DNA from 3 places in the Pseudomonas citronellolis genome. Region 2 is predicted to be linked to each of the others. Evidence: predicted binding sites of a transcription regulator. Region 2 holds the regulator's gene; each other region holds the start of a gene.
The links. The regulator sigma-54, encoded in region 2, starts transcription at its own class of promoters, with help from an activator protein. The targets are predictions, from matches to a motif close to ANTGGCATNNANNTTGCTNT.
Positions count from the first base shown of each region.

Region 1 (9,738 bases), 1.7 Mb from region 2:
GGCGTAGCCGAACTGCCGCGAGTAGTTCTTGATGCTCTTGATCTCGCTGAACGGGATGGTGTGCACCACGCCGTCCAGGTCGCGCAGGCGCACGGTGCGGATGGTCAGGCCCTCGACCGTGCCCAGGTGGCCGCCGACGTCGACGTAGTCGTCGATCGACAGCGAGTCCTCGATGATGATGAACAGCCCGGTGATCAGGTCGGCCACCAGCGACTGCGCGCCGAAGCCGATGGCCAGGCCGATGACGCCGGCGCCGGCCAGCAGCGGCGTGACGTTCATGCCCATGTTGGCCAGCGCGACGATCAGCGCGATCACCGCGATGGTGATGAACAGCACGTTGCGGATCAGCGGCAGCATGGTCAGCGCGCGGGTGTTGGCGCGGTTCTTCCCGCCCAGGCCGAGGCTGTGCTGCACCGCGGTGTCGGTGAGAATCCAGATCAGCCAGGCCACCAGCAGGGTGCTGCCGAAGCTGATCAGCTTGAGGCTGATCTGCGAGCCGTCGCCCTCGGCGAAGCCGATCAGCGACATGCCCCAGACGCGCAGGCCCACTTCCAGGAACACCAGCAGCGTGGCCAGGTGCAGCAGGGTGTAGCCGAAGTTCTGCAGCTGCTCGATGTAGGGCGCGCTGCGCCGGCTGCTGCGTTGCGCCGAGCGCAGGTGGGCGCGGCGGATCAGGCCGTTGACGGTCATCGCCACCACCGCGATCAGCGCGCACAGCAGGGCCCGGCGCAGGGCGTAGCTGCTGTCGCCGGCGGTGACCACGGTGGCGAACAGCGAGATGCCCACCAGCAGCAGGACCGGCACGTACCACAGCGAGCCGACCAGCTCCACCAGCTCGTGCAGGCTGCGGCGCTTGAGGCGGCGCTCCAGCGGCTGGTTGCGGATCAGGTGGGCGATGGGCCGGCGGAACTGCAGGACGAACAGGGCGGTGAACAGCGCGGCGCAGATGTTCGCCAGCGAGCCCACGGTCAGCGCGGTGTTCTGCCCGAGGCTGTCGGTCACCCGCGGGTCGTGCATCACCTCGCCCAGGGCGGCCAGGCTGCCGATCAGCCACAGCGGGCGGAAGGCGCGGCGCCGCAGGATGTCCAGGGCGCGCGTGCGGTGCGGGCCGCCGAGCAGCGACAGGGAAATCACGCAGAGCGCGGAGAACAGCGTGCCGCACACCAGCACGTAGGCGATCACCATGGCCACCAGCTTGCCCAGGGAGCTGGGCAGCACCACGGAGAGGTACACGGTGATCAGGAAGGCCACCAGCCAGGGCCCCAGCTTGCGCAGGGCGAACAGCAGCAGGTCGCGGGTCTTGGGGTGCTGGGGCAGTTCGTCGGCCAGGCCGAAGCGCTCGCGCATGCGCCGCGCCAGCCAGCGCAGGCCCAGGGCCAGGCAGGCCCAGAGGAGGAGCACCAGGGAGAAGTCGAGGATCATCCCCGGCCATTCCTGCCAGGACGGCGTGCGCTCCTGCAGCTCCACGCCGGCCTGCTGGAACAGGCCGCTCCAGCGCAGCGTCGGGCTGTTGGCGCCTTCGAAGCGCTTCTCCAGGCTGCCCAGGGTGTCGCCGAGCAGGCCGAGCACGCCGCTCTGGTCCTCCGCGCCCTTCTTGGTGGCGTCGCGCAGCTGCTTGAGCTTCTTCAGCAGGTCGCTGCGCTGCTGGTCGTTCTCCAGGGTCTTGATCACCTGGTCCAGCGACTGCTGCAACTGGGCGTCGCTGACCTTGGCATCGCCACCGGTCACGCCGGGGATGCTGGGCAGCGCGGCGGACGCCGGCCCGGCGAGGAGCAGGCCCAGGCTGAGGCAGCACAGCAGCAGGAAGCGGCGAAGAAGATCGGTCACGAACGGGCACTCCGGAGCAGGCGAAACTCGGCACATCATACAGATGCCGGGGGCTGAGCCGAATTGGAGGGGAGATGCTCGCTTTGTAGGAGCGACTGCCTTGCGCCGAGGCGCTCTTCGTAGGATGGGTTGAGCTTGCGATACCCATGCTGCCGTGGTGATGGGTCGCTTCGCTCAACGCCATCCTACGAAAAGCCGTGCTTCCCTGGAACTGTAGGAGCGAGCTTGCTCGCGAAGGGGGCCAGGTGGGCTGGGTGTTTCGGTTTGACGCCGCTCCCTCTCCCCAGCCCTCTCCCTGAAGGGAGAGGGGGCTAGTCCGCGCCGAGAGGAGGAATGGTTTCAGTCGGACACCAACGGCGCTGCCGGCTGACTCAGGAATATCCAAGTACTCCAAACGGTCCCCTCTCCCTTCAGGGAGAGGGTTAGGGAGAGGGTGCTCTTGAGGATGCACACCGCCCCCAACGACAGGACACCGTTCGCGAGCAAGCTCGCTCCTACGAAAAGAAAAGCAGCAACCCTGCGCACGCCCAATAAAACACACCCAATAAAAAAGGCCTCCCGAAGGAGGCCTTAATGTTGCCGCTACTTATAGGTATTCGTGGATCAGACGCTGTAGTACAGGTCGTATTCCAGCGGGTGCACGAAGGTGCGCACCTTGATTTCTTCCTCGGACTTCAGCTCGATGTAGGCATCGATGAACTCGTCGGTGAACACGCCGCCCTTGGTCAGGAACGCGCGGCCCTTGTCGAGTTCTTCCAGCGCCTCTTTCAGGCTGCCGCAAACCTGCGGGATTTCCTTCGCCTCTTCCGGCGGCAGGTCGTACAGGTTCTTGTCGGCGGCATCGCCGGGGTGGATCTTGTTCTGGATGCCGTCCAGGCCGGCCATCAGCAGCGCGGCGAAGCACAGGTAGGGGTTGGCCGCCGGGTCCGGGAAGCGCGCTTCGATGCGGCGGGCTTTCGGGCTGGTGACGTAGGGGATACGGATCGAGGCGGAACGGTTGCGGGCCGAGTAGGCCAGCATGACCGGGGCTTCGAAGCCCGGGACCAGACGCTTGTAGGAGTTGGTCGACGGGTTGGTGAAGCCGTTCAGGGCCTTGCCGTGCTTGATGATGCCGCCGATGAAGTACAGGGCGGTGTCGGACAGGCCGGCATAGCCTTCGCCAGCGAAGGTGTTCTTGCCATCCTTGGAGATGGACATGTGCACGTGCATGCCCGAGCCGTTGTCGCCGTACAGCGGCTTCGGCATGAAGGTCACGGTCTTGCCGTAGGCGTCGGCGACGTTGTGCACGCAGTACTTCAGGGTCTGGACTTCGTCGGCCTTGGCCACCAGGGTGTTGAACTTCACACCGATTTCGTTCTGGCCGGCGGTGGCGACTTCGTGGTGGTGAACTTCGACCACCAGGCCCATTTCTTCCAGGGCGTTGCACATGGCGGTACGGATTTCGTGGTCGTGGTCGACCGGCGGTACCGGGAAGTAGCCGCCCTTCACGCCCGGACGGTGACCCTTGTTGCCCGACTCGATGTCGGCGTCGGTGTTCCAGGAAGCCTGCTCGGAGAAGATCTTGAACATCGAGCCGGAGATGTCGGACTTGAACTTCACTTCGTCGAAGATGAAGAACTCCGGCTCCGGGCCGACGAAGACGGTGTCGCCGATGCCGGTGGACTTCAGGTATTCCTCGGCGCGCTTGGCGATGTTGCGCGGGTCGCGCTCGTAGCCTTGCATGGTGCTCGGCTCGATGATGTCGCACACCAGGATCAGGGTCGGCTCTTCGGTGAACGGGTCCAGCACGGCGGTGCTGTCGTCCGGCAGCAGGATCATGTCGGAGGCTTCGATGCCTTTCCAGCCGGCGATGGAGGAGCCGTCGAACATCTTGCCGGCTTCGAAGAAGTCATCGTCCAGCGCGTCGCGGGCCGGCATGGTGACGTGCTGCTGCTTGCCTTTGGTATCGGTGAAGCGCAGGTCTACCCACTTCACGTCATGGTCTTTGATCAGTTGGTGCGACTTGTACGACATGCTGTCCTCCAGGAGGGATTAGAGCTGGGAGCTTTCTGTGCCCCAGTATCGGGTGATGCCGGCCGGAATACTCCGCCAGGGCAACCTGCCTCACAAGAGAGCAAGTAGCGTGCCAGTGCCCGATTTTGGACAGGGCCCCGCGCTACAGGGCTTTGCGCACGGTAGCTGGCGCGAATGACGGAATTGTTGCACCGATTTGGTGCTACACAATGGTGCGTGCGTCCATTTTGGTGCACCAAAAAGAATCTGCGCTCGACTGCTCAAGTCTTGAGCAATTTCAGGTATAATTCCGCCCCTTTTTTTCGTCCCTTCGGGCTCGTGCCTTTTCTCGCATGAAACTCATCGTCAAGGTCTTCCAGGAAATCACCATCAAGAGCCGGCCGGTGCGCAAGCGCTTCATCCGCCAGCTCGCGAAGAACATCCGCACCGTGCTGCGCGACCTGGACCCGGCGCTGCTGGTCGAGGGCGAGTGGGACAATCTTGAAGTGGAAACCCGGGTGACCGACGCCAAGGCCCTGCGCGAGATGATCGAGCGCCTGACCTGCGTGCCGGGCATCGGCCACTTCCTGGAAGTGCACGAATACCCGCTGGGTGACTTCGACGACATCCTCGAGAAGTGCAAGCAGCACTTCGGCCACCTGTTGCCGGGCAAGATCTTCTCCATGCGCTGCAAGCGCGCCGGCAAGCACGCCTTCACCTCCATGGACGTGGAACGCTACGTCGGCGGCGGCCTGCGCCAGCACTGCGGCGCGGCCGGGGTATCGCTGAAGAACCCGGAAGTGCAGGTACGCGTGGAAATCCGCCACGACCGCCTGTACGTCATCCACGCCCAGCACGAGGGCCTGGGCGGTTACCCGCTGGGCGCCCTGGAGCAGGTGCTGGTGCTGATGTCCGGCGGCTTCGACTCCACCGTGGCGGCCTACCAGATGATGCGCCGCGGGCTGATCAGCCACTTCGTGTTCTTCAACCTCGGCGGCCGCGCCCACGAGCTGGGCGTGATGGAAGTGGCCCACTACCTGTGGGAGAAGTTCGGCCGCTCGCAGCGCGTGCTGTTCGTCAGCGTGCCCTTCGAGGAAGTGGTCGGCGAGATTCTCACCAAGGTCGACGACAGCTACATGGGCGTGACCCTAAAGCGCATGATGCTGCGCGCCGCCAGCCGCGTGGCCGAGCGCCTGGAGCTGAACGCGCTGGTCACCGGCGAGTCGATCTCCCAGGTGTCCAGCCAGACGCTGCCGAACCTCTCGGTGATCGACCGGGTGACCGACACCCTGGTGCTGCGCCCGCTGATCGTCAGCCACAAGCAGGACATCATCGACACCGCGACCAGGATCGGCACCGCAGAGTTCGCCAAGCACATGCCCGAGTACTGCGGCGTGATCTCGGTGAACCCGACCACCCAGGCCAAGCCCTACCGCGTCGAGCACGAAGAGACCAAGTTCGACATGGCCGTGCTCGACCGCGCCCTGGAGCGCGCCACCCAGATGACCGTCGACCGCGTCATCGACGAGCTGGGCAAGGACCTGCCGGTTGAGATGGTCGACGAGGTGCTGCCCGGGCAGATCGTGGTCGACATCCGCCACCCCGACGCCCAGGAAGATGAACCCCTGGCGCTGGAAGGCATCGAAGTGCTGGCCATGCCGTTCTACGCGATCAACAGCAAGTTCAAGGAACTGGACCCCAACCGCCAGTACCTCCTGTATTGCGACAAGGGCGTGATGAGCCGCCTGCACGCCCATCACCTGGTCAACGAAGGGCACACCAATGTGCGGGTCTACAGGCCCGTTGGGCAGCTGCAAGCTGTAAGCGGCAAGCTGCAAGAGAAGAGCGGTCCCGCATGATCCTGTGCCGCATCAGTCGAAACGCAACCTGGCGCAGGCATCCTCCGGACGTCCGTACCTGAACGATATTTCCACCTGCTTGCCGCTTGTGGCTTGCAGCTTGAAGCTACTTTTTACCGAGACAGACACCGTGATCGAAAATCTCCGCAACATCGCCATCATCGCCCACGTCGACCATGGCAAGACCACCCTGGTGGACAAGCTGCTGAAGCTGTCCGGCACCCTCGACCGCAAAGAAGCGGAATCCGAGCGCGTGATGGACTCCAACGACCAGGAAAAGGAACGCGGCATCACCATCCTGGCGAAGAACACCGCGATCAAGTGGAACGGCTACAACATCAACATCGTCGACACCCCCGGCCACGCCGACTTCGGTGGCGAGGTGGAGCGCGTGATGAGCATGGTCGACTCCGTGCTGCTGGTGGTCGACGCCCAGGACGGCCCCATGCCGCAGACCCGCTTCGTGACCCAGAAGGCCTTCAAGGCCGGCCTGCGCCCGATCGTCGTGGTCAACAAGATCGACCGCCCCGGCGCGCGTCCGGACTGGGTCATCGACCAGATCTTCGACCTGTTCGACAACCTCGGCGCCACCGATGAGCAGCTCGACTTCCCGATCGTCTACGCCAGCGCCCTGAACGGCATCGCCGGCATGGACCACGAGAAGATGGACGACAACATGGACGCCCTGTTCCAGGCGATCATCGACCACGTCCCGGCCCCGGTGGTCGACGTCGACGGCCCGTTCCAGATGCAGATCTCGCAGCTGGACTACAACAGCTTCCTCGGCGTGATCGGCATCGGCCGCATCACCCGCGGCAAGGTCAAGTCCAACACCCCGGTGGTGGCGGTCAGCGACGACGGCAGCAAGCGCAACGGCCGCATCCTGAAGATCATGGGCCACTCCGGCCTGCAGCGCGTCGAAGTGCCGGAAGCCGAAGCCGGCGACATCGTCTGCGTCTCGGGCATGGAAGAACTGTTCATCTCCGACACCCTGTGCGACCCGCAGAACGTCGAGGCCCTGCCGCCGCTGACCGTCGACCAGCCGACCGTGAGCATGACCTTCCAGGTCAACGACTCGCCGTTCGCCGGCAAGGAAGGCAAGTTCGTCACCAGCCGCAACATCAAGGAGCGCCTGGAGAAGGAACTGCTGCACAACGTGGCCCTGCGCGTCGAGCAAGGCGACAGCCCGGAGAAATTCAAGGTCTCCGGCCGTGGCGAGCTGCACCTGTCGGTGCTGATCGAAACCATGCGCCGTGAAGGCTTCGAGATGGCCGTGGGCCGTCCGGAAGTGGTGATCATCGAGAACGAGGCCGGCGAGAAGCAGGAGCCCTACGAGAACGTCACCATCGACATCGAAGAGCAGCACCAGGGCTCGGTGATGGAACAGATGGGCCTGCGCAAGGGCGATCTGAGCAACATGATCCCCGACGGCAAGGGCCGCGTGCGCCTGGAATACACCATCCCGGCGCGCGGTCTGATCGGCTTCCGCAACAACTTCCTGACCCTGACCTCGGGCACCGGCATCCTGACCTCGACCTTCAGCCACTACGGCCCGATCAAGGCCGGCGAAGTCAGCAACCGCCAGAACGGCGTACTGGTCTCCATGGCCACCGGCACCGCGCTGACCTACTCGCTGGAAACCCTGCAGAGCCGCGGCAAGCTGTTCCTCGGCCCGGGCGACGAGATCTACGAAGGCCAGCTGGCCGGCATCAACAGCCGCGACAACGACCTGGTGATCAACCCCACCAAGGGCAAGAAGCTCGACAACATGCGCGCGTCCGGCAAGGACGAAGTCATCGCCCTGGTTCCGCCGATCCGCTTCACCCTGGAGCAGGCGCTGGAATTCATCGCCGACGACGAACTGGTGGAAGTGACGCCGAAGTCCATCCGCCTGCGCAAGAAACTGCTGAACGAGAACGACCGCAAGCGCTACGAACGCGCCAAGGTCTGATCCCGACCGCAGCATGAAGAAGGCCCCGCCGGAGCGATCCGGCGGGGCCTTTTTCATTTTTCCGTGGCGCCTGCCCGGCTTGCGATGCGCATCCTGAAATGCTCGTCCGGCTCGCTCACGCAGCGCCGGCAAGCCTTGCACTGAAACATCCGCTTGCCCTGGTGCCTGCCGTCGACGAAGCCCAAGCGGAAAAAGTGCTCGCGGTTACCGCAGCGTGGGCATTCCAGGGCAGGCAGTTCGGGCCGCATGCCCAGCTTGACCTTCGCCTCCCACTCGCCGCTGGGGTCGAGCCTCAGCAGCCACTGGCGGAACACCCTGACCCAGCGGGACAGCATCCTGTGCGACACCCCCAGCCGTTCGCTGGCATTGGCGATCGAGCGTTGTTGCGACAGCAGGGGCAGGAACGCCTCCAGCTTGTCGCAGCGCAGGAAGCTCTGCAGCGCCGTACCGGTACGCCGGTTGAAGCCCTTGCCGCAGTGCCGGCAATTGAAATAGGGAATGCCGTTCGGCGGCCTGCCCCGGTAGCGCAACACCACCTGGTGGCTGCCGCAGTGATGGCAGGGCGGCGGTGTTGGGTCCTTGGACAGGACTTCGTCGATGTGCCGTTGCAGGAAGGCGGTCAGTGCGGGGTCTTCGTGCCGGGGGATGTCCTGGCCACGGTCGAGGATGGGCAGGGCGTGGTCGAGTTGGCGGCGGGGCATGGGGCGGGCTTTGCGTGACATCGGAGCGCTATTTGAGCTGCGGCGCCGGGGCCTTGTGAATGTGCTCCGTGGGTGACTGGGCATAGTTCGGAAACGGCCTACGCAAGGAGGCTGGAACTCCTCAAGGCCTCACGCCGAGTAGGGGAATAGAGTCCGCCGGGTCAACGATTACCCCGCGCGAGCCCCCGATATGGACATCCGTCGCCCCTTCTATCAGGCCATCGCCAGCGCCCTGGCCGGCCTTCTGTTCCTCAATCCGATAGTCGCAGCCGCCGCGCAACTGGCGGTGGATGCGGCCGCCGGTGGCAACACGCAGATCGGCGCGGCGGGCAACGGCGTACCCATCGTCAACATCGCCACGCCCAACGGCAGCGGTCTCTCGCACAATAAATTCAGCGACTACAACGTCGGCCAGCAGGGCCTGATCCTCAACAACGCCACCGGCAAGACCGCCAGCACCCAGCTGGGCGGAATCATCATCGGCAACCCCAACCTCAAGGGCCAGGCGGCGCAGAAGATCCTCAACGAAGTCACCGGGGCCAATCCCTCGCAGCTCAAGGGCTACACCGAAGTGGCCGGGCAGGGCGCCCACGTCATAGTCGCCAATCCCCACGGCATCACCTGCAACGGCTGCGGCTTCATCAACACCCCGCGCGCCACCCTCACCACCGGCAAGCCGATCCTGGCCGGCGAACGCCTGCAGGGCTACGACGTGGATGGCGGCGAAATCGCCATCGAAGGCGCCGGACTCAACGCCAGCAATATCGACCAGTTCGAGCTGATCACCCGCAGCGCCAAGCTCAACGCCGACCTGTACGCCAGGCAGCTCACCGTGGTGGCCGGGCGCAACACGGTGGATGCGGAAAGTCTCGCCGCCACCGCCAAGCCCGACGACGGCAGCGCCAAGCCGCAACTGGCCATCGACAGCTCCGCCCTGGGCGGCATGTACGCCAACACCATCCGCCTGGTCGGCACCGAACAGGGCGTGGGGGTGAAACTGGCCGGCAACATGGCGGCCAGCGCCGGCGACATCCGCATCGATGCCAACGGCAAGCTGCAACTGGCCCAGGCTTCGGCCAGCGGTGACATCGCCCTGAAGGGCCAGGACGTGGCGCTGAACGGCTCCGCCTATGCCGGGGGCAGCGCCAGCGTGCAGGCCAGCGGGGCGCTGAGCAATGCGCAGAGCCTGGCGGCGGGCTCGTCCATCGAACTGAAGGCGAACCAGCTCAGCAACAGCGGCGTGATCGAGGCCGGCGTCAATGCCGACAACAGCCGCAATGCCCGCGGCGACGTGGCGATCGACGCGCAGAGCCTGCGCAACAGCGGCAGCCTGATCGCCACGCGCCAGCTGCAGGCCCGCGCCACCGTGCTCGACAACCGCAACGGCCAGATCGGCGGCCAGCACATC
Region 1 covers NZ_CP014158.1:6,543,790-6,553,527, reverse strand. Annotated here, with positions in the region: gene PcP3B5_RS28540 (mechanosensitive ion channel domain-containing protein) at 1-1,866, opposite strand, end outside; gene glnA (glutamate--ammonia ligase) at 2,431-3,840, opposite strand; gene thiI (tRNA uracil 4-sulfurtransferase ThiI) at 4,173-5,678, shown strand; gene typA (translational GTPase TypA) at 5,809-7,629, shown strand; gene PcP3B5_RS28520 (DUF746 domain-containing protein) at 7,683-8,330, opposite strand; gene PcP3B5_RS28515 (two-partner secretion domain-containing protein) at 8,521-9,738, shown strand, end outside.
Region 1: a site for sigma-54 is predicted at 3,938-3,957, ahead of glnA (glutamate--ammonia ligase). Genes of this name have one in related genera too.

Region 2 (9,738 bases):
CGCTGGCCAAGGCCGCCGCGGTGAACCTGGACGCCAGCGTCGAACACGAGGCCTGCTCGCTGAACCTGGCGCCGACCTCCTCTACCACCGTCTCCCTGGTGCTCGGCGACGCCCTCGCCGTGGCCCTGCTGGAAGCCCGCGGCTTCACCGCCGAGGACTTCGCCTTCTCCCATCCAGGCGGCGCCCTGGGCCGGAGATTGTTGCTGAAAGTGGAAAACATCATGCACGTGGGTGAAGAACTGCCGCAGGTCTCCCCCGGCACTTCGCTCAGCGGCGCCCTGCTGGAAATGACGCGCAAGGGCCTTGGCATGACCATCGTCCTCGGCGAAGACGGCCGCCTGGCCGGCGTGTTCACCGACGGCGACCTGCGCCGCACCCTGGACAAGGGCGTGGACGTGCGCACGGCCACCATCGACCAGGTGATGACCGTGCACGGCAAGACCGTGCGCCCGGACATGCTCGCCGCCGAAGCCCTGAAGATCATGGACGACCACAAGATCAACGTCCTGGTGGTGGTCGACGGCGACGACCACCCGGTCGGCGTCCTGCACGTCCACGACCTGACCCGCGCCGGAGTCATCTGAATGACCGCAGACCTGCTGCAACGCGCCAGTGGCGTGCGCCTGGCGGTGTTCGACGTGGATGGCGTGCTGACCGACGGCAAGCTCTACTTCCTGCCCGACGGCGGCGAGTTCAAGACCTTCAACACCCTCGACGGCCACGGCATCAAGATGCTCATCGCCTCGGGCGTGCGCACCGCCATCATCAGCGGCCGCAAGAGCGCCGTGGTCGAGCGCCGCGCGCAGAACCTGGGCATCGAGCACCTGTTCCAGGGCCGCGAGGACAAGCTGGCGGTCCTCGACCAACTGCTCGCCGAACTCGGGCTAGGCTATGAACAGGTCGCCTACCTGGGCGACGACCTGCCGGACCTTCCGGTCATCCGCCGGGTCGGCCTGGGCATGGCGGTGGCCAGCGCCGACGCCTTCGTTCGCCAGCACGCCCACGGCGTGACCCAGGCGCGCGGCGGCGAAGGCGCGGCCCGTGAATTCTGCGAACTCATCCTGCGCGCCCAGGGCAACCTCGAGGCGGCGCAAAGCGCCTACCTGTAGAGCCAGACATGCCGAAGACCCTTCGCCAGAAGCTCCTCCTCGCCCTGATCGCGGTCCTGCTGGTCGCACTGGGCTACTACTGGAACGTGCGCCTGGACTTCAACGAGCGCCAGGTCGCGCCGAGCAACGACGCCATCGACTTCTACGCGGCAAATGCCCACAGCCTGCAGTACCGCGAGGACGGCAGCCTGGCCTACGAGATGACCGCCGATCGCCTGGAGCACATGAAAGCCACCGACGTCACCAACGTCACCACGCCGGACCTGTTCTTCTTCCGCGAGGGCGAGCCGCAGCCGTGGCACGTGCAGAGCGTGCGCGCCGAGGTGGGCCCGGAAGGCAAGCAGGTCGAACTGATCGACAACGTCCGGGTCCAGCGCACCGACGCGCAGAACCGCACCCTGCTGCTCACCACCACGCGCATGACGGTGTTCCCGGACAAGGATTATGCCGAGACCAGTCAACCCGTTAAGATCACCGAGCCCCAAGGGGTGACCACGGCGGTAGGCATGAAAGCGTATCTGAAAGACAGCCGGATGACCCTGCTGTCCAACGTAAGAGGTCAGCATGAGGTTCGTTAAAACCTTCCCCCTTTTCCTCGGCCTCGTCGCCGCCCTGGGCAGCAGCGCTGGCTGGGCGCTGCCGACGGATCGCGAGCAGCCGATCCGCGTGCAGGCCGACAGCGCCGAACTGGACGACAAGCAGGGCGTCGCCGTGTACCGCGGCGACGTGGTGGTGACCCAGGGCAGCATGAAGCTGACCGGCAACACCGTCACCCTCAAGCAGAACAAGGACGGCGAGATCGAGGTGGTCACCTCGGTCGGCAAGCCCGCCTATTTCGAGCAGAAGCCGGCGCCGGACAAGGAAATCACCAAGGCCTACGGCCTGACCATCCAGTACTTCGTCACCCAGAACCGGGTGATCCTGATCGACCAGGCCAAGGTGATCCAGGAAGGCAACACCTTCGAAGGCGAGAAGGTCGTCTACGACACCGAACGGCAGATCGTCAACGCCGGCCGCGCCACCGGCACCCAGGTGACCACCCCGCGCCCGCGCATCGACATGGTCATCCAGCCCAAGAAGAAGCAGGATCAAGCCCAGTAATGGCCACGCTCACCGCACAGCACCTCGCCAAGAGCTACAAGGGCCGCCAGGTCGTCCGCGATGTCAGCATGAGCATCGACAGCGGGCAGATCGTCGGCCTGCTCGGCCCCAACGGCGCCGGCAAGACCACCTGCTTCTACATGATCGTCGGCCTGGTCCGCGCCGACCAGGGCGTGGTCCGCATCGACGAGCAGGACGTCACCAACCTGCCCATGCACGGCCGCGCCCGCGCCGGCATCGGCTACCTGCCGCAGGAAGCCTCGATCTTCCGCAAGCTGTCGGTGGCGGACAACATCGGCGCCATCCTCGAGACCCGCGCCGACCTCGATCGCAACGGCCGCAAGGAGGCCCTGGAAGGCCTGCTGGAGGAGTTCCACATCCACCACATCCGCGACAACCTCGGCATGAGCCTGTCCGGCGGCGAGCGCCGCCGCGTGGAGATCGCCCGCGCCCTGGCCAGCTCGCCGAAGTTCATCCTCCTCGACGAACCCTTCGCCGGCGTCGACCCGATCTCGGTGGGCGACATCAAGCAGATCATCCACCACCTCAAGGCCAAGGGCATCGGCGTGCTCATCACCGACCACAACGTGCGCGAGACCCTGGACATCTGCGAGACGGCCTACATCGTCAACGACGGCCAGTTGATCGCCGAAGGCGATTCCGCGGCTATCCTGGCCAACGAACTGGTCAAGGAAGTCTACCTGGGCCACGAGTTCCGCCTCTGAGCCCCCTCGCCCCGGCCGCGCGCCGGGGCGGACGCCCTCCTCACGTCGGCCCGACCGACCGACAACAGATTTATGCGTAAACGCCCTAGGCAAAGTCTGAGAATTCAGGCATATAATTTGCTTCCTAGCGGCGTCCGGGAATTTGGGTCCAGGCGCCCGTAGTCGTGGATTGGGTGCGCTACACGCCCGCGGACAAGGTGCCAAGTTCCAGCCATGAAACCATCGCTCGTCCTCAAGATGGGCCAGCAGCTGACGATGACTCCGCAGCTGCAACAGGCCATCCGACTGCTCCAACTCTCCACCCTGGATCTGCAACAGGAGATTCAGGAGGCGCTGGAATCCAACCCGATGCTCGAGCGCCAGGAAGAAGGCGAAGACTTCGACGGTAGCGACCCCTACGCCGAGGGCGCGGAAACCCCCACCAATACCAACGTCAACTCGCAGAGCGAAAGCTTCCAGGAAACCACCACGCCCAGCGCCGACAGCCTGGACGAAGACCAGTGGGCCGAGCGCATCCCCAACGAACTCCCGGTGGATACCGCCTGGGAAGACGTCTACCAGACCAGCGCCAGCAGCCTGCCCAGCAACGACGACGACGAGTGGGACTTCACCGCCCGCACCTCCGCCGGCGAGAGCCTGCAGAGCCACCTGCTGTGGCAGCTGAACCTCTGCCCCATGTCCGACAGCGACCGCCTGGTGGCCCTGAGCATCATCGACGGCATCAACAACGACGGCTACCTGGAAGAATCCCTGGAGGACATCCTCACCTCCCTCGACCCCGAGCTGGGCATCGAGATGGACGAGGTGGAAGTGGTGCTGCGGCGCATCCAGCAGATGGAGCCGGCCGGCGTCGGCGCGCGCAACCTGCGCGAATGCCTGCTGCTGCAGCTGCGCCAGATGCCCGCCAACACCCACCTGCTGAGCGAGGCCCTGCGCCTGGTCGCCGACCACCTCGACCTGCTCGGCAGCCGCGACTACACCCAGCTGATGCGGCGCATGAAGCTCAAGGAAGACGAGCTGCGCGAAACCATCGAGCTGATCCAGTCGCTGCACCCGCGCCCGGGTTCTCAGATCGAGTCCGGCGAGGCCGAGTACGTGGTGCCGGACGTGATAGTGCGCAAGCACAACGAGCGCTGGCTGGTGGAGCTGAACCAGGAAGCGGTGCCGCGCCTGCGTGTCAACTCGCAGTATGCCGGCCTGGTGCGCCGCGCCGACTCCAGCGCCGACAACACCTTCATGCGCAACCAGTTGCAGGAAGCCCGCTGGTTCATCAAGAGCCTGCAGAGCCGCAACGAGACGCTGATGAAGGTGGCGACGCAGATCGTCGAGCACCAGCGCGGTTTCCTCGAGTACGGCGAGGAAGCCATGAAGCCGCTGGTCCTGCACGACATCGCCGAGGCGGTGGGCATGCACGAGTCGACCATCTCGCGGGTCACCACGCAGAAATTCATGCACACGCCGCGTGGCATCTTCGAGCTGAAGTACTTCTTCTCCAGCCATGTGAGCACTTCCGAGGGCGGCGAATGCTCGTCCACGGCGATCCGCGCGATCATCAAGAAACTGGTCGCGGCAGAAAGTCCGAAAAAGCCGTTGAGCGACAGCAAGATCGCTGGTTTACTGGAGGCACAGGGCATTCAAGTGGCACGTCGGACAGTCGCCAAGTACCGGGAATCTCTCGGAATAGCTCCATCGAGCGAGCGCAAGCGACTGGTCTGATTGACCCAAGCCAAGGTGTTCCGGCGGCAGGCCCCATAACCTGCCACTTATACACGGGCAATAAGGAGAAAGCGGTATGCAAGTCAACATCAGTGGCCATCAACTGGATGTGACCGACGCCCTGCGCGACTACGTGGTCGAGAAACTCGGCCGACTGGAGCGCCACTTCGACAAGATCACCAATGTTCAGGTCATCATGGAGGTCGAAAAGCTGAAACAGCGTATCGAAGCCACGCTGCACATTTCCGGTGGCGAAGTCGTGGCCTGCGCAGAACACGAAGACATGTACGCCGCCATCGACCTGCTGACCGACAAACTCGATCGACAACTGATCAAACACAAGGAAAAGTACCTCGAACGCCAACAGGGCGTTGGAGTCCGCTAACCCCCCTCCCCTATGATCCGACTTGAGCAGATCCTGTCCCCCGGCCGTTCCCTGGTGAACGTGCCGGGCGGCAGCAAGAAGCGCGTACTCGAACAGATCGCCAACCTGGTCGTGAAAGACCTTCCCGGCCTCGACGCGCAAGACATCTTCGAAAGCCTGGTGGCCCGCGAACGCCTAGGCTCCACCGGCTTCGGCAATGGCATCGCCATTCCCCACTGCCGCCTGACCGGCTGCAAGGCGCCGATCAGCGCCATTCTTCACCTCGATGCGCCGGTGGACTTCGACGCCCTCGACGGCGCCCCGGTCGACCTGGTGTTCGTCCTGCTGGTACCCGAAGCCGCCACCGAGGAGCACCTGGAGCTGCTGCGCCAGATCGCCTCGATGCTCGACCGCGCCGAGGTGCGCGAACGCCTGCGCCGCGCGAGCGATGGCGAGGCGCTGTACCAGATAGTCGTGGAAGTGCAGAACGGCCACTAGCATGCGCCTGATCATCGTCAGCGGCCGTTCCGGCTCCGGCAAGAGCACTGCCCTCAACGTCCTCGAGGACAACGGCTTCTACTGCATCGACAACCTGCCGGCCAGCCTGCTGCCGGACCTGGCCCAGCGCGCGTTGCTGCACACCGAGCTGATGCACCCGCAGGTGGCCGTGTCGATCGACGCGCGCAACCTGCCCAGCCAGCTCAAGCGCTTCCCCGAGCTGCTCCAGGAAGCCCGCGACAAGCACATCCAGTGCGACGTGCTGTACCTGGACGCCGACGACGAGACGCTGCTCAAGCGCTTCTCCGAGACGCGCCGGCGCCACCCGCTGACCACCGACACCCGCTCCCTCGCCGAGGCCATCGCCGACGAGGAGCAACTGCTCAGCCCGATCGCCGACCTCGCCGACCTCAAGCTGAACACCACCAACCTCAACCTCTACCAGTTGCGCGACGTCATCAAGCTGCGCCTGCTGAACAAACCCGAGCCGGGCACCGCCTTCCTCGTCGAGTCGTTCGGCTTCAAGCGCGGCATGCCAGTGGACGCCGACCTGGTGTTCGACGTGCGCTGCCTGCCCAACCCCTACTGGAAACCCGAGCTGCGCGAGCAGTCGGGCCTGGACAAGGGCGTGCAGGAATATCTCGCCGAGCAGCCCGACGTGGAAGAGATGTACCAGGACACCCTGGGCTACCTGAACAAATGGCTGCCGCGCTTCGCCGCCAGCAACCGCGCCTACGTCACCATTGCCATCGGCTGCACGGGCGGCCATCATCGCTCGGTCTACCTCGCCGAGCGCATCGGCAATGCCCTGAAAGCCACCCTGAAGAACGTGCAGATTCGCCACCGCGACCTGAGCTAGCAGCAGATAACGAAAGGACAGCCCCCTCGCGATGCCCGCCCTCGAGATCACCATCATCAACAAGCTCGGCCTGCACGCCCGCGCGGCGGCCAAATTCGTCGGCGTGGCCGGCCGCTTCCCGTGCCAGGTCCGCGTCGGTCGCAGCCCGGAGAGCACGGTGGACGGCAAGAGCATCATGGCGGTGATGATGCTGGCCGCGGGCAAGGGCACCAACCTGCACCTGAACGCCGAGGGCGAGCAGGCCGACGAGGCCCTGCAGGCTCTCGTCGACCTGATCAACAACTACTTCGACGAAGGCGAGTGACCGCCCGTCCGCACCGCGCCGGGCGCTAGCCCAGCGACGTATCCAGCACCATCATCAGGCAGAAGCCGACGATCAGGCCCAGGGTCGCCTCCCCGGCATAGCCGCGCCGCTGCGATTCGGGAATGATCTCCCGCACCACCACGTAGAGCATCGCCCCCGCCGCCAGGGCCAGGCCCCAGGGCAGCAGCATCCGCGACACCCCCACCAGCCAGGCGCAGAGCACCGCGAACAGCGGCTCGACCAGCCCGGAAGCCGCGCCGGCCAGCATCGCCCGCACCCGCGACATCCCCGCGCCGGCCAGCACCAGGGCGATGGCCAAGCCTTCGGGCACGTCCTGCAGGGCGATGCCCAGCGCCAGGCCGCCAGCGCCCTGGACCTCGCCGCCGGCGGCAACGCCCACGGCCATGCCCTCGGGAATGTTGTGCAGGACGATGGCCGCGACGAACAGCAGGATGCGGGCGGGAATGGCGGGGATCGGCGCGTCGTCCAGGTCGTGCTGGGCATCGTCCAGCATCCGCCCGGCCAGCATCAGCCCCAGTACCCCCAGGGCCATGCCGAAGCTGACCAGCAACGCGGCGTACAGCGGCGAGCGTCCGCCCGCCTCGACCGCCTCCAGGGCCGGCAGCAGCAGGGAAAAGGCCGTCGCCGCCAGCATCACCCCGGCGCCGAAGCCCAGCAGGGTATCGGCGACCCGCGCCGGCATGCTGCGGATCAGCAGCACAGGAACCGCGCCCAGGGCCGTGCCCAGGGCGCAGATCAGGCCGCCGCTCAGCGCCTGGTACAGCGGCGCCGGCAATTGCAGGCGCGCCAGCAGCAACAGGTGGTTGAACAGCAGGCCGCTGCCCAGCAGCACTATCCCCAGGCCGAGCAGCCAGCGCAGGCTGCGCGCGCCGCCCTGCCGCGCGCTTGCCTCTAGCGGGCGCATGGCGTCACTTCCGCGGCGGGCATCAGGCGAGCCCCCGCTGCTCCAGGGCCAGGCGGTAGCGGCGCGCCACTTCCGGCCAGTCGACGACCTCGTAGAAGGCCGCGATGTATTCCGGCCGGCGGTTCTGGTACTGCAGGTAGTAGGCGTGCTCCCAGACATCCAGGCCGAGGATGGGGATCAGGTCCTGCATCAGCGGGCTGTCCTGGTTGGCGCTGCTTTCCACCTTCAGGCGGCCCTGGCTGTCGACGCAGAGCCAGGCCCAGCCGCTGCCGAAGCGGGTCAGCGCGGCCTTGGTGAAGGCCTCGCGGAAGGCCGCGTAGCCGCCCAGTTCGGTCTCGATGGCGCGGGCCAGGGCGCCGTCGGGCTCGCCGCCGCCGGTCGGCGACATCACCTGCCAGAACAGCGAGTGGTTGGCATGGCCGCCGCCGTTGTTGATCACCGCGCCGAGCAACTTCTCCGGCAGGCGGTTGAGCTGCTGCAGCAGTTCTTCCACCGGCAGTTCGGCGAAAGGCGTGCCCTCCAGCGCGGCGTTCAGGTTGTTGACGTAGGTCTGGTGGTGCTTGCTGTGGTGGATCTCCATGGTCCGCGCATCGATGTGCGGCTCCAGGGCATCGTAGGCGTAGGGCAAGGCGGGAAGACTGTGGGGCATGGTCGCTCCTAGTGGTAGCGCATGGATTGCGGGGTGGCGAAGAGGCCGGGGCGCAGCTCCACTTCGCCCTGCTGGTGCAGCAGCTCGCGGGTGCGCGGGTAGTTGCCGTGCTCGCCGATGAAATTGAGCAGTTCGAGGTAGCTGCGCCGGCTGTGGCGCAGCGCGGCCTCGCGCATGTCGCGGCTCTGCCGCGGGTCGATGCTCAGCTCCAGCAGCCGCTCGTGGCAGTTGCACAGGTATTCGGCGGCCTCTTCCGGCTGGCCCAGCTGCACGTGCAGGTCGCCCAGGTTGTGGTGGGAGATGACGAAGGCCATCACCGCCTCGTCCGGGTCGTGCCAGCGGCCCAGCAGCAACTGGGCGTGGGCCAGGGCGTGGAGGTAGTGCTCGCGGGCATCGATCAACTCGTTGCGGATGAAGCAGCGGTTGCCCAGTTCGATGGTCTGTTGCCAATGGCGCATGTCACATACCTCCATGGTGAAGCGGCCTCAGAGGCCGCCGGCGGTGAGTTTCTCGGGGTCCAGCAGGGCCTCCAGGCGCTCGCGGCCGAGATCGGTGTTCTCCAGGGCGACCTCGATGATCGGGCGGCCCTCGCGGTAGGCCTGCTTGGCGATCTCGGCGGCCTTCTGGTAGCCGATGATCGGATTCAGCGCAGTGACCAGGATCGGGTTGCGCGACAGCGCTTCGCGCAGGCGCGCCTCGTTGACCCTGAAGCTGGCGATGGCCTTGTCGGCCAGCAGGCGGCTGACGTTGCCCAGCAGCTGGATGCTCTGCAGCAGGTTGTCGGCGATCACCGGCAGCATCACGTTCAGCTCGAAGTTGCCGGACTGCCCGGCCACGGCGATGGTGGCGTCGTTGCCGATTACCTGGGCGGCGACCATCGCGGTGGCCTCGGGGATCACCGGGTTGACCTTGCCGGGCATGATCGAGGAGCCCGGCTGCAGGGCTTCCAGCTCGATCTCGGCGAGGCCGGCGAGCGGGCCGGAGTTCATCCAGCGCAGGTCGTTGGCGACCTTCATCAGCGCCACGGCAAGGGTCTTGAGCTGGCCGGAGACGGCCACGGCGGTGTCCTGGGCGCCGATCAGGGCGAAGAAGTCGTCGCCCGGGCGGAAGGCCAGGCCGGTCAGGCCGTTGAGTTCCTGGCAGAAGCGCGCGGAGAACTGCGGGTGGGCATTCACCCCGGTGCCGACGGCGGTGCCGCCCTGGGCCAATTGCTGCAGCGCCGGCTGCAGGGCCTCGAGGTTGGCGCTGGCCTGGCGTACCTGCTGGGCCCAGCCGCCGAGCACCTGGCTCAGGCGCACCGGCATGGCATCCATCAGGTGGGTGCGCCCGGTCTTGACGTATTGCTGCACCTCGCCGGCCTTGCGCTCGAGGGTGGCCTGCAGGTGGCGCAACGCCGGCAGCAGGCGCTCGTGGATTTCCAGGGCGGCGCTGATGTGGATGGTCGAGGGGATGATGTCGTTGCTGCTCTGCCCGCAGTTGACCTGGTCG
Region 2 covers NZ_CP014158.1:1,253,797-1,263,534, reverse strand. Annotated here, with positions in the region: gene PcP3B5_RS05760 (KpsF/GutQ family sugar-phosphate isomerase) at 1-584, shown strand, start outside; gene PcP3B5_RS05755 (KdsC family phosphatase) at 585-1,109, shown strand; gene lptC (LPS export ABC transporter periplasmic protein LptC) at 1,118-1,687, shown strand; gene lptA (lipopolysaccharide transport periplasmic protein LptA) at 1,674-2,210, shown strand; gene lptB (LPS export ABC transporter ATP-binding protein) at 2,210-2,935, shown strand; gene PcP3B5_RS05735 (RNA polymerase factor sigma-54) at 3,149-4,651, shown strand; gene hpf (ribosome hibernation-promoting factor, HPF/YfiA family) at 4,728-5,036, shown strand; gene ptsN (PTS IIA-like nitrogen regulatory protein PtsN) at 5,049-5,513, shown strand; gene rapZ (RNase adapter RapZ) at 5,515-6,372, shown strand; gene PcP3B5_RS05715 (HPr family phosphocarrier protein) at 6,404-6,676, shown strand; gene PcP3B5_RS05710 (ZIP family metal transporter) at 6,702-7,601, opposite strand; gene PcP3B5_RS05705 (superoxide dismutase) at 7,624-8,250, opposite strand; gene PcP3B5_RS05700 (tetratricopeptide repeat protein) at 8,259-8,708, opposite strand; gene fumC (class II fumarate hydratase FumC) at 8,736-9,738, opposite strand, start outside.

Region 3 (9,738 bases), 470 kb from region 2:
GCGGTTGAGGTCGGTGTAGGCCTGGCTGTCGCTGGCGCTGGCGCCGGAGTTGAGCAGTCGTGCGTCCATGGCGGCGTCCTCAGATGACGATCAGCTCGGCCTGCAACGCGCCGGCCTGCTTGAGGGCTTCGAGAATGGCCATCAGGTCGCTGGGCGCCGCGCCCACCTGATTCACCGCGCGGACGATCTCGTCCAGGGTGGTGCCGGGGCCGAACTTGAACATCGGCTTGGCTTCCTGCTCGGCGTTCACCCGCGAGCGCGGCACCACCGCGGTCTCGCCGTTGGAGAAGGGGCCGGGCTGGCTGACGATCGGGTCCTCGGTGATGGTCACGGTGAGGCTGCCGTGGGTCACGGCGGCCGGCGATACGCGCACGTTCTGGCCGATGACGATGGTGCCGGTGCGCGAGTTGATGATGACCTTGGCCACCGCCTCGCCGGACTGGATCTCCAGGTTCTCCAGCACCGACATGTAGTCCACCCGCTGGTTCGGGTCCAGCGGCGCGCTGACGCGCACCGAGCCGCCGTCGATGGCCTGGGCCACGCCCGGGCCGAGCATGTCGTTGATGCGGTCGACGATGTGCTTGGCGGTGGTGAAGTCCGGGCGGTTGAGGTTCAGCGTCAGGCTGTTGCCCTGGTCGAAGCCGCTCGGCACCGCGCGTTCGACGGTGGCGCCGGAGGGAATGCGCCCGGCCGACGGCACGTTGACGGTGATCTTCGAGCCGTCGCGACCCTCGGCGTCGAAGCCGCCCACCACCAGGTTGCCCTGGGCGATGGCGTAGGTCTGGCCGTCGATGCCCTTGAGCTGGGTCATCAGCAGGCTGCCGCCGCGCAGGCTCTTGGCGTTGCCGATGGAGGAGATGGTCACGTCGATGGTCTGGCCCGGCTTGGCGAACGCCGGCAGGTCGGCGTGCACCGACACCGCGGCGACGTTCTTCAGCTGCACGTTGCCGCTGCCGGCCGGCACCTTGATGCCGAACTGCGCCAGCATGTTGTTGAAGGTCTGCAGGGTGAAGGGCGTCTGCGTGGTCTGGTCGCCGGAGCCGTTGAGGCCGACCACCAGGCCGTAGCCGATCAGCTGGTTGCTGCGCACGCCCTGGATGCTGGCGATGTCCTTCAGGCGCTCGGCGTGGGCGGCGAGCGTCAGGCAGGACAGGCCGAGTACTAAGAGCAGGCGGGAGAACATCGACATCTCAGGTCACCTGCTCAGAACGGCCACAGCGGGCTGAGGAAGAAGCGGTCCAGCCAACCCGGCTGGCTGGCGTCGGCGAAGGCGCCGGTGCCCGAGTAGGTGATGCGCGCATCCGCCACGCGGGTCGAGGACACGGTGTTGTCGGTGGCGATATCGTCGGCGCGGATCAGCCCGGCGATGCGCACCAGTTCGTTGCCGGTGTTCAGCGTCATCCACTTCTCGCCGCGCACGGCGAGGATGCCGTTGGGCATGACTTCGGCCACGGTCACGGTGATCGAGCCGGTCAGGCTGTTGCTCTGCCCCGCCGCGCTGTCGCCCTTGGTCTCGCGGTTGCCGCTGTACTCGGCGCTGAGGCTCAGGTCGCCGCTGCCGAAGGGGTTGTTGGTGGTGGCCTTGCTGCCGAACAGCGAGGTCAGCCCCATCTTGTTGCTGCTGTCCTTGGAGATGTCCGAGTTGGCCTTCTTGCTCGCCTGGGTCTTCTCGTTGAGGGTGATGGTGATGATGTCACCGATGCGGAAGGCCTTGCGGTCGCCGTAGAGGTTGTTTTCGAACCCGGCCTGGTAGATGGAACCGTTGTTCTGCGCCGCGGGCATGGGCGTGCGTGGCATGACCGGCGCGTAGTATGGGTCGTCCGGCTTCGGCGGAGGACTGACGCAACCGGCCAGCGCGGCGAGCGCCAGCAGCGGGAGAAGATGGGAACGGTTCATTGCAACTACCTCTCGGGGAGAGCCACTAACTGGCGAGCCGCGGGGCCCGCGTCATGCATCAAAGGTTCTGGGTGACGAAGGACAGCATCTGGTCGGCGGTGGAGATCACCTTGGAGTTCATCTCGTAGGCGCGCTGGGTGGTGATCATGTTGACCATCTCCTCCACCACGCTGACGTTGGAGTTCTCCAGGGTGTTCTGCTGCACGGTGCCGAGGCCGTTCAGGCCCGGGGTGCCGACCTGCGGCGCGCCGCTGGCGGCGGTTTCCAGGAACAGGTTGTTGCCGGTCGCCTGCAGGCCCGCCGGGTTGATGAAGTCGGCGGTCTGGATGTTGCCGATGATCTGCGGCTGCGAGTTGCCGGCCACGGTCACCGAGACGGTGCCGTCGTTGCCGACGGTGAAGGTCTGGGTTTCCGCCGGGACCACGATGGCCGGCTCCAGGGCGTTGCCGTTGGAGGTGACGATCTGACCGTCGGAGTTCAGGTGGAAGCTGCCGTCGCGGGTGTAGGCGACGGTGCCGTCCGGGGTCAGCACCTGGAAGAAGCCGCGGCCGTTGACCGCCATGTCCAGCGGGTTGTCGGTGGTCTGCAGGCTGCCGGCGGTGAAGTTCTTCTGGGTGCCGACGATGCGCACGCCGGTACCCAGCTGCAGGCCCGAGGGCAGCTGGCTGTCCTGGGTCGACTGGGCGCCGGGCTGGCGCTTGATCTGGTACAGCAGGTCCTGGAACTCGGCGCGGTCGCGCTTGAAGCCGGTGGTCGAGACGTTCGCCAGGTTGTTGGAAATGGTGGTCAGGTTCATGTCCTGGGCGGACAGGCCGGTCTTGCTGACCCACAGTGCCGGAAGCATATGTCTTCTCCTCGGGCGTCGGATTCATGACGCCTCGATCTGGTGATTAGCTAAATTGCAAAACCCGCGCCATGGCCTGGGAATCGTCCTCGGCGGTACGCATCATCTTCACGTGCAGCTCGAACTGGCGGGACAGCGCCAGGATCGAGGTCATCTCTTCCACCGCGTTGACGTTGCTCGCCTCGAGGAAACCGGACTGCACGGTGGCGTTGGCGTCGGGCTGCGGCGCCGGCTGGCCCTGCTTCATGCGGATCATGCCGTCGGTGCCCTTCTCCAGCTGCTTCGGGTCCGGGGTGACCAGCTTGATGCGGTCGACGGTGGCCAGCGCGTTGGGATTGTTGCCCTGGCCGCGGACGGTGATGGTGCCGTCCTCGCCGATCTCGATCTTCTCTTCCGGCGGAATGGCGATCGGCCCGCCATTGCCGAGCACCGGCAAACCGTCGCCGGTGCGCAGCTGGCCGAGGGCGTCGATTTCCAGGCTGCCGGTGCGCACGTAGGCTTCGCCGCCGTCCGGAGCCTGCACGGCGATCCAGGCGTCGCCCTTGGCGGCGACGTCCAGGTCACGCCCGGTTTCCTGCAGGGCGCCGGCGGTGAAGTCGGTGGCCGGGCGCTCGCTCATGGCGAACACGCGCGCCGGAAAGCTGTCGCCGAAGACCGGCATCGCCCGCGCCTGCTCGAAGTCGCGACGGAAACCGGTCGTGGAAATGTTCGCCAGGTTGTTGGCGTGAGCCTGCATGGCCTGCGTGTTCTGGCTCGCGCCGCTCATGGCGACATACAGCATTCTGTCCAAGGCATTCCTCCAGTGCCGGGTCGGATTCCCGGCGGTGCTGGAGGTGTCTCAGCAAGGGCTGTGCCAGAATTGAAAAATCAGCGCAAGCCGCTGATTCGAAAGGACGAATGAAAAAGAAAAGGCTCCCGAAGGAGCCTGAGGGGCCGTCAGGCGGCGAGGGGCTGCCGCCTGCGGCAAGAGCGCTTTGCCGCCATCAACGCAGGTTGATGATGGTGTCGGAGATGGTGCTTTCGGTCTGCACGGTCTTGGCGTTGGCCTGGTAGTTGCGCTGCGCGACTATCAGGTTGACCAGCTGCGCGGTGAGGTCGACGTTGGACTCCTCCAGCGAGCCGGAACCCACCGAGCCCAGGGTGCCGGAGGTCGGCGTGCCGATCACCGCCTCGCCCGAGGCCAGCGACTGTTTCCAGGCGGTGCTGCCGACCGGGGTCAGGCCCTGGGTGTTGGCGAAGTTGGCCAGCACCAGTTGGCCGATCACCTTGGACTGGCCGTTGGTGTAGGTGGCGTACATCTGCCCGTCCACGTCCACCGACAGGCCGGACATCTGGCCGGTGGCGTAGCCGTCCTGGGTGACCGCGGTGACCGCGAAGGCGGCGTTGGTCTGGGTGGTCTTGGTCAGGTCGAGGCTGATGCCGCCGGTGGCCCCGGCCGCGCCGTTGGCGCCCCAGGTCACCGGGTCGGTGGTGGAATCGGTGATCGCCGCCGGCACCCAGCCGGTGAGGGTCATGGTCTTGTCCGCATTGACGGTCATGCCGGTGGAGGTGACGCCGGTCAGCTGGCCGGCGCTGTTGAAGCTCAGCTGGCTGGTCAGCGGCGTGGTGCTGGTCGGGTCGGTCGGCGAGCGGCCATCCACCAGGGTGTGCATGGTCCAGTTGTTGCTGCTGTCCTTGACGAAGTAGTTCGTCATGGTGTGCGAGTTGCCCTGGGAGTCGTAGATGTCCACCGAGGTCGACCAGTTGTAGCTGTCGGAATCGGCCGGGTCGAAGGTGGCGTTGGTCGGCGTGGTGGCCGCCGAGTTCAGGCTCAGCGTCGAGGTGATCTTCGAGGTCGGGCTCGGCGGCTGGTTGGCGGTGTCCACCTTCAGGTCGGTGATCACGCCGTTGACGACCGAGCCGTTGCCGTTGACGCCATAGCCCTGCAGGCGGTTGCCGGAGCCGTCGACGATGTAGCCGTTGGCATCGGTGTTGAAGGAGCCGTTGCGGGTGTACAGGCGGCTGCCGTTGTCGCTGACCATGAAGAAGCCGTTGCCGCTGATGGCCAGGTCCAGGCTGCGGCCGGTGGAGGTCAGGTTGCCCTGGGTAAACTGCTGCGAGACCGACTGGGTGATCACGCCGCTGCCCACGGCATTGCGCCCGGTGCCGAGCATCGAAGCGGCGTACAGGTCGGCGAACTCGGTGCGCGAGGACTTGAAGCCGGTGGTCCCGACGTTGGCGATGTTGTTGCCGGTCACGTTCAGGTCCGTGCTAGCGGCGTTCAAACCACTCAGGGCGGTATTGAAAGACATGGTCAGCTCCCGTGCCGAAGGACGGCGTTATTTTCCGATGGTCTGAATGCTGGAGGCGGAGACACTGCCGATGCCAGCGAGATTGAGGGTCATTTCCCCGCCGCTCTGGCCCAGCGTGACGCTGTTGACCGTGGCCGGCAGGTAGGTGGTCAGGGCGGTGCTGGTGCCGTCCAGCGAGGCCGTGGCCTTGATGGTGTAGGTGCCGGAGGCCACCTGCTCGCCGCTGTCGTCCTTGCCGTCCCAGGTGAAGTCGATGTTGCCGCTCTTCTGGCTGCCCATGTCGATGGTGCGCACCAGCTCGCCGTCGTCGTCATAGATTTTCAGGGTCACGCCATCGCCGTTGGACGGCATCACCAGCGAGCCCTGCACGCCGGCGCTGGGGTCGTCGACCTGGACCTTGCTGGAGTTGACGATCACCGAGCGGCCGACCAGGGACGAGGCCTGCAGCGCCTGGGACGACTGGAACGAGGAATAGAAGTTGCCCAGGGTGGTATCCAGGTTCTCCATGCTCTCCAGGCTGCTGAACTGGGCGAGCTGGGAGACGAACTGGGTATTGTCCTGCGGGTCCAGCGGGTTCTGGTTGTTCAGTTGGGTGACCAGCAGTTGCAGGAACGAATCCTTGCCCAGCGCACTGGTGCCGGTTTCCGAGGTGGAAGACGAGGAACTCGACCCGGCGTTCAGCGACGAGAGGATCGAGTTCGAAGTGCTACTGGTGTTGTCGATGCTCATGGGGCGTCCTCTGCGCTTACTGACCCAGGGTCAGGACCTTCTGCATCATCTGCTTGGCGGTGTTCATCATTTCCGCGTTGCTCTGGAAGGAGCGGCTGGCGGACATCATGTCGGCCATCTCCTCCACCACGTTGACGTTGGGGTAGTACACGTAGCCGTTGGCGTCGGCGGCCGGATGGTTCGGCTCGTAGCGCGGCACCAGCGGGCTCTGGTCCTCGACCACGCCCAGCACCTGCACGCCGGTGCCGGCCTGGTCGGTGTCCTGGAACAGCGAGCCCTGGCCGCTCTGCGCCTGCTGGAACATGGCGGAGAACACCGGGTGGCGGGCGCGGTAGGTCTGGTCGATGCTCGAGGACACGCTCTCGGCGTTGGCGATGTTCGAGGCGGTGGTGTTCAGACGGGTGGTCTGGGCACTCATGCCGCTACCGGCGATGTTGAAGACACTGGCAAGGGACATGGCTATCACTCTCCGCGCAGGGCGCCCATCAGGCCTTTGAACTTGCTGTTGAGGAAGGTGAAGCTGGCCTGGAACTGCACGGCGTTCTGCGCGTAGTTGGCCTGCTCGACCTGCTCGTCGACGGTGTTCTGGTCGATGGAGGGATTGGTCGGGATGCGGTATTTCAGCGAGTCGTCGCCCATGGCCACGCCGTCGGCCTCGATGTGCCGGGCGTTGGTGACGGCGGTGCTGAAGGTGCCGCTCTTGGCCTTGTCGGCCTGGGCCGCGAGCACCGAAGCGAAGTCCAGGTCGCGCGCCTTGTAGTTGGGGGTGTCGGCGTTGGCCAGGTTGTTGGCCAGCACTTCAGCACGCTGCGAGCGGAAGCTGAGCGCTTGTGCGTGGATGCCGAGGGCGGAGTCGAAGCTGATGCTCATGGTCACGAACCTGTTTGCCGGTGTGGGCTTGCCAGCACTTCAGCAAGGTGCGTGCCAAAACGTTAAGTCCTTATTAATCAATGAATTGCCGATGATCCGCGAGCGGCAAAGGGCGGCAAACCGCGGCAAGCGGCAAGGCCTTACCGCCCGGCGGCAATGCGTTCTGCCCATTCGAAGGGGTTACCCTCACCCCGGCCCTCTCCCGCAAGCGGGAGAGGGGGCTGCCCGAGCCACCGGGGCGTCCGGTGTGGGCGGTGAGTCCAATCGCGGACAAGGTCCGCTCCTACGCGCCCGTGCTTCCCTGGAACCGTAGGATGGGTTGAGCCTGCGAAACCCATGCGGTGGTGGCGATGGGTATCGCTTCGCTCAACCCATCCTACGGGGCGTGGTGTTTGCCGGAAGCGTAGGAGCAACTGTCTTGCCGGCCGCGCCGAGACGCTTTTCGTAGGATGGGTTGAGCCTTGGCGAAACCCATGCGGTTGCGGTGATGGGTATCGCTTCGCTCAACACCATCCTACGAAAGCCATGCTCGCTCATGCGGTAGGAGGACCTTGTCCGCGATTGGACTCACCGCACACGCCGAAACGCCCCTTCAATCCATCCTACGAAAAGCCCCCAGGCACAGCCGGCAAGACGGCGAACGGCTCGTGCGGATAGGCGAAGGGCGCCCCAGGGGCGCCCTTCTGTGATCGGCATAATGCCCGGCTACTTGGCCTTGTAGATGATCCCCGGGTTGCACTGGACCATCTGGTAATGCTCCGGCAGCCCGTTGAGCGCCTCGGAGGCGCCGAGGAACAGGTAGCCGCCGGGCTTGAGCGCCGCGTGCATGCGCAGCAGGATGTCGCGCTTGACCTCGGCGGAGAAGTAGATGAGCACGTTGCGGCAGAAGATCAGGTCGAACTTGCCGAGGGTGGCGTAGCTCTCCAGCAGGTTCAGCGCGCGGAACTCGACGCGGCCCTTGATCGCCGGCTTCACCGCCCAGCGCCCCGGCCCCTTGGTGTCGAAGTAGCGCTGCAGGCGCTCCTGGGACAGCCCGCGGCCGATGGCCAGGCTGTCGTACTCGCCGGCCTTCGCCGCGTTGAGCATGGAACCGGAGAGGTCGGTGGCGACGATCTGCACGCCGGCCTTGAGCTGGCCGAGGTTGGTCTTCTCGAACTCGTCGATGGTCATCGACAGCGAATAGGGCTCCTGCCCCGAGGAGCAGGCCGCCGACCAGATGCGCAGGCGCTGGCCCGGGTTGGCCTTGATCAGCTCGGCGAGGATGCGGTTCTTCAGCACCTCGAAGGGGTAGGTGTCGCGAAACCAGAGGGTCTCGTTGGTGGTCATGGCATCCACCACCTGCTCGCGCAGCTGGCTGCGGACCTGGATCTTCTGCACCAGCTCGCCCAGGCTCCTGATGCCCTGCTGCTCCATCAGCTTGTTCAGGCGGCTGGCGACCAGGTACTGCTTGTTGGCACCCAGGACGATGCCGCAGGCCTTTTCCAGGAAGTCCCGGAACAGCTCGAATTCCATGTTGGTCGATGTCACCGATCACGCCTCTTTCCAGTTGGCCGGGCGCCGATCCCGACGCCAGGCGGCCGGGGTCGCCCCCGGCCGTTGCAGACTACCCCGAAGTGCCCTCCTCAGCGTGCGTCCGCCGCCTTGATGCGCTCGACGACACGCGCCGCCAGATCATCGGGCCGGAACTTGGCGAGGAAGTCGTTGGCGCCGACCTTCCGCACCATCGCCTGGTTGAACACCCCGGACAGCGAAGTATGCAGGAGAATGTGCAGGTCCTGCAGCCGCGGATCGTGGCGAATCTCCGCGGTCAGGGTGTAGCCGTCCATTTCCGGCATCTCGATGTCGGAGATCACCATCAGCAATTCCTGGCCCGGATTGCCACCGGCGGCCAGCATCTGTTGAAGGTAGTCCAGCGCCTGGCGTCCGTCATTGAGCGCGAGCACTTCCACGCCCACGGTCTCCAGGCAGCGGATCAGTTGCTTGCGCGCCACCGAGGAGTCGTCCACCACCAGCACCCGCTTGGTCACCGCCTGGGCCTGGGTGTCGGCGTCGATCACGCCCTCGGAGATGTCCTCGCTGGTGGGCGCGACCTCGGCGAGGATCTTCTCCACGTCGATGATCTCCACCAGTTGCTTGTCCACCCGCGTCACCGCCGTCAGGTAGTGGTCGCGGCCGGTGCCCTTGGGTGGCGGATGGATCTCCTCCCAGTTCATGTTGACGATGCGTTCCACCGAATGCACCAGGAAGCCCTGCACCTTGGTGTTGTACTCGGTGATGATCACGAAGCTGTTGTCGATCTCGCGCAGGCCGCGACGGCCGGTGGCCATCGACAGGTCGAGGATCGGAATGGTGCCGCCACGGATGTTCGCCACCCCGCGCACCACCGGACTGGACTTGGGCATCACGGTCAGGCGCGGGCACTGCAGTACCTCCTTCACCTTGAACACGTTGATGCCGTACAACTGGCTGCCATCCAGCCGGAACAGCAGCAGTTCGAGACGATTCTGCCCAACCAGCTGCGTTCGCTGGTTGACCGAATCCATGACTCCGGCCATTGCGCCCCCTTCGTATCCGCCGTGCCGCCCAGGGCGGCAATCGGCACGAGCCTTGCTTGAAGTCGTGGCATGAAACTGCCAACGACGTTTTTCCGACGGTCCCGAGCCCATGCCCTGTCACTCTGCGGAGTGCTCGGCATGCTGGGCGCGTTCGCCCCGGGTCCGACCTGGGCCGACGACTTCACCGCGCCCGAGATTCTTATCGGCGCCACCCAGGGCTTTCTTGAGTTCAAGGTGGAAGATTATCTGCAACGCAGCGGCATCGAGGCACGCTACGAGATAGAAGTGGCGCGCATCGACCCGCGCCTGCGCCTGGCGGCCTGCGACAAGGACCTGACGCAATCCCTGGAAAGCCCCGCGCAGCCCGTGGGGCGCGTCTCGGTGCTGGTGCGCTGCGAAGGCTCCTCGCCCTGGTCGGTATACGTGCCGGCCCAGGTCAAGCTGTTCCGCCAGGTAGTGGTGACCACCCAGCCGCTCAAGCGCGACCACGTGCTGGAGCCGGGCGACATCAGCCTGATGGAGCGCGACATCGGCCTGCTCAGCCAGGGCTACC
Region 3 covers NZ_CP014158.1:1,725,418-1,735,155, reverse strand. Annotated here, with positions in the region: gene flgJ (flagellar assembly peptidoglycan hydrolase FlgJ) at 1-69, opposite strand, end outside; gene PcP3B5_RS07905 (flagellar basal body P-ring protein FlgI) at 80-1,189, opposite strand; gene flgH (flagellar basal body L-ring protein FlgH) at 1,204-1,896, opposite strand; gene flgG (flagellar basal-body rod protein FlgG) at 1,955-2,740, opposite strand; gene flgF (flagellar basal-body rod protein FlgF) at 2,787-3,530, opposite strand; gene flgE (flagellar hook protein FlgE) at 3,724-5,031, opposite strand; gene flgD (flagellar hook assembly protein FlgD) at 5,059-5,760, opposite strand; gene flgC (flagellar basal body rod protein FlgC) at 5,777-6,217, opposite strand; gene flgB (flagellar basal body rod protein FlgB) at 6,223-6,630, opposite strand; gene cheR (protein-glutamate O-methyltransferase CheR) at 7,336-8,142, opposite strand; gene PcP3B5_RS07860 (chemotaxis protein CheV) at 8,253-9,185, opposite strand; gene flgA (flagellar basal body P-ring formation chaperone FlgA) at 9,324-9,738, shown strand, end outside.
Region 3: a site for sigma-54 is predicted at 6,670-6,689, ahead of flgB (flagellar basal body rod protein FlgB). Genes of this name have one in related genera too.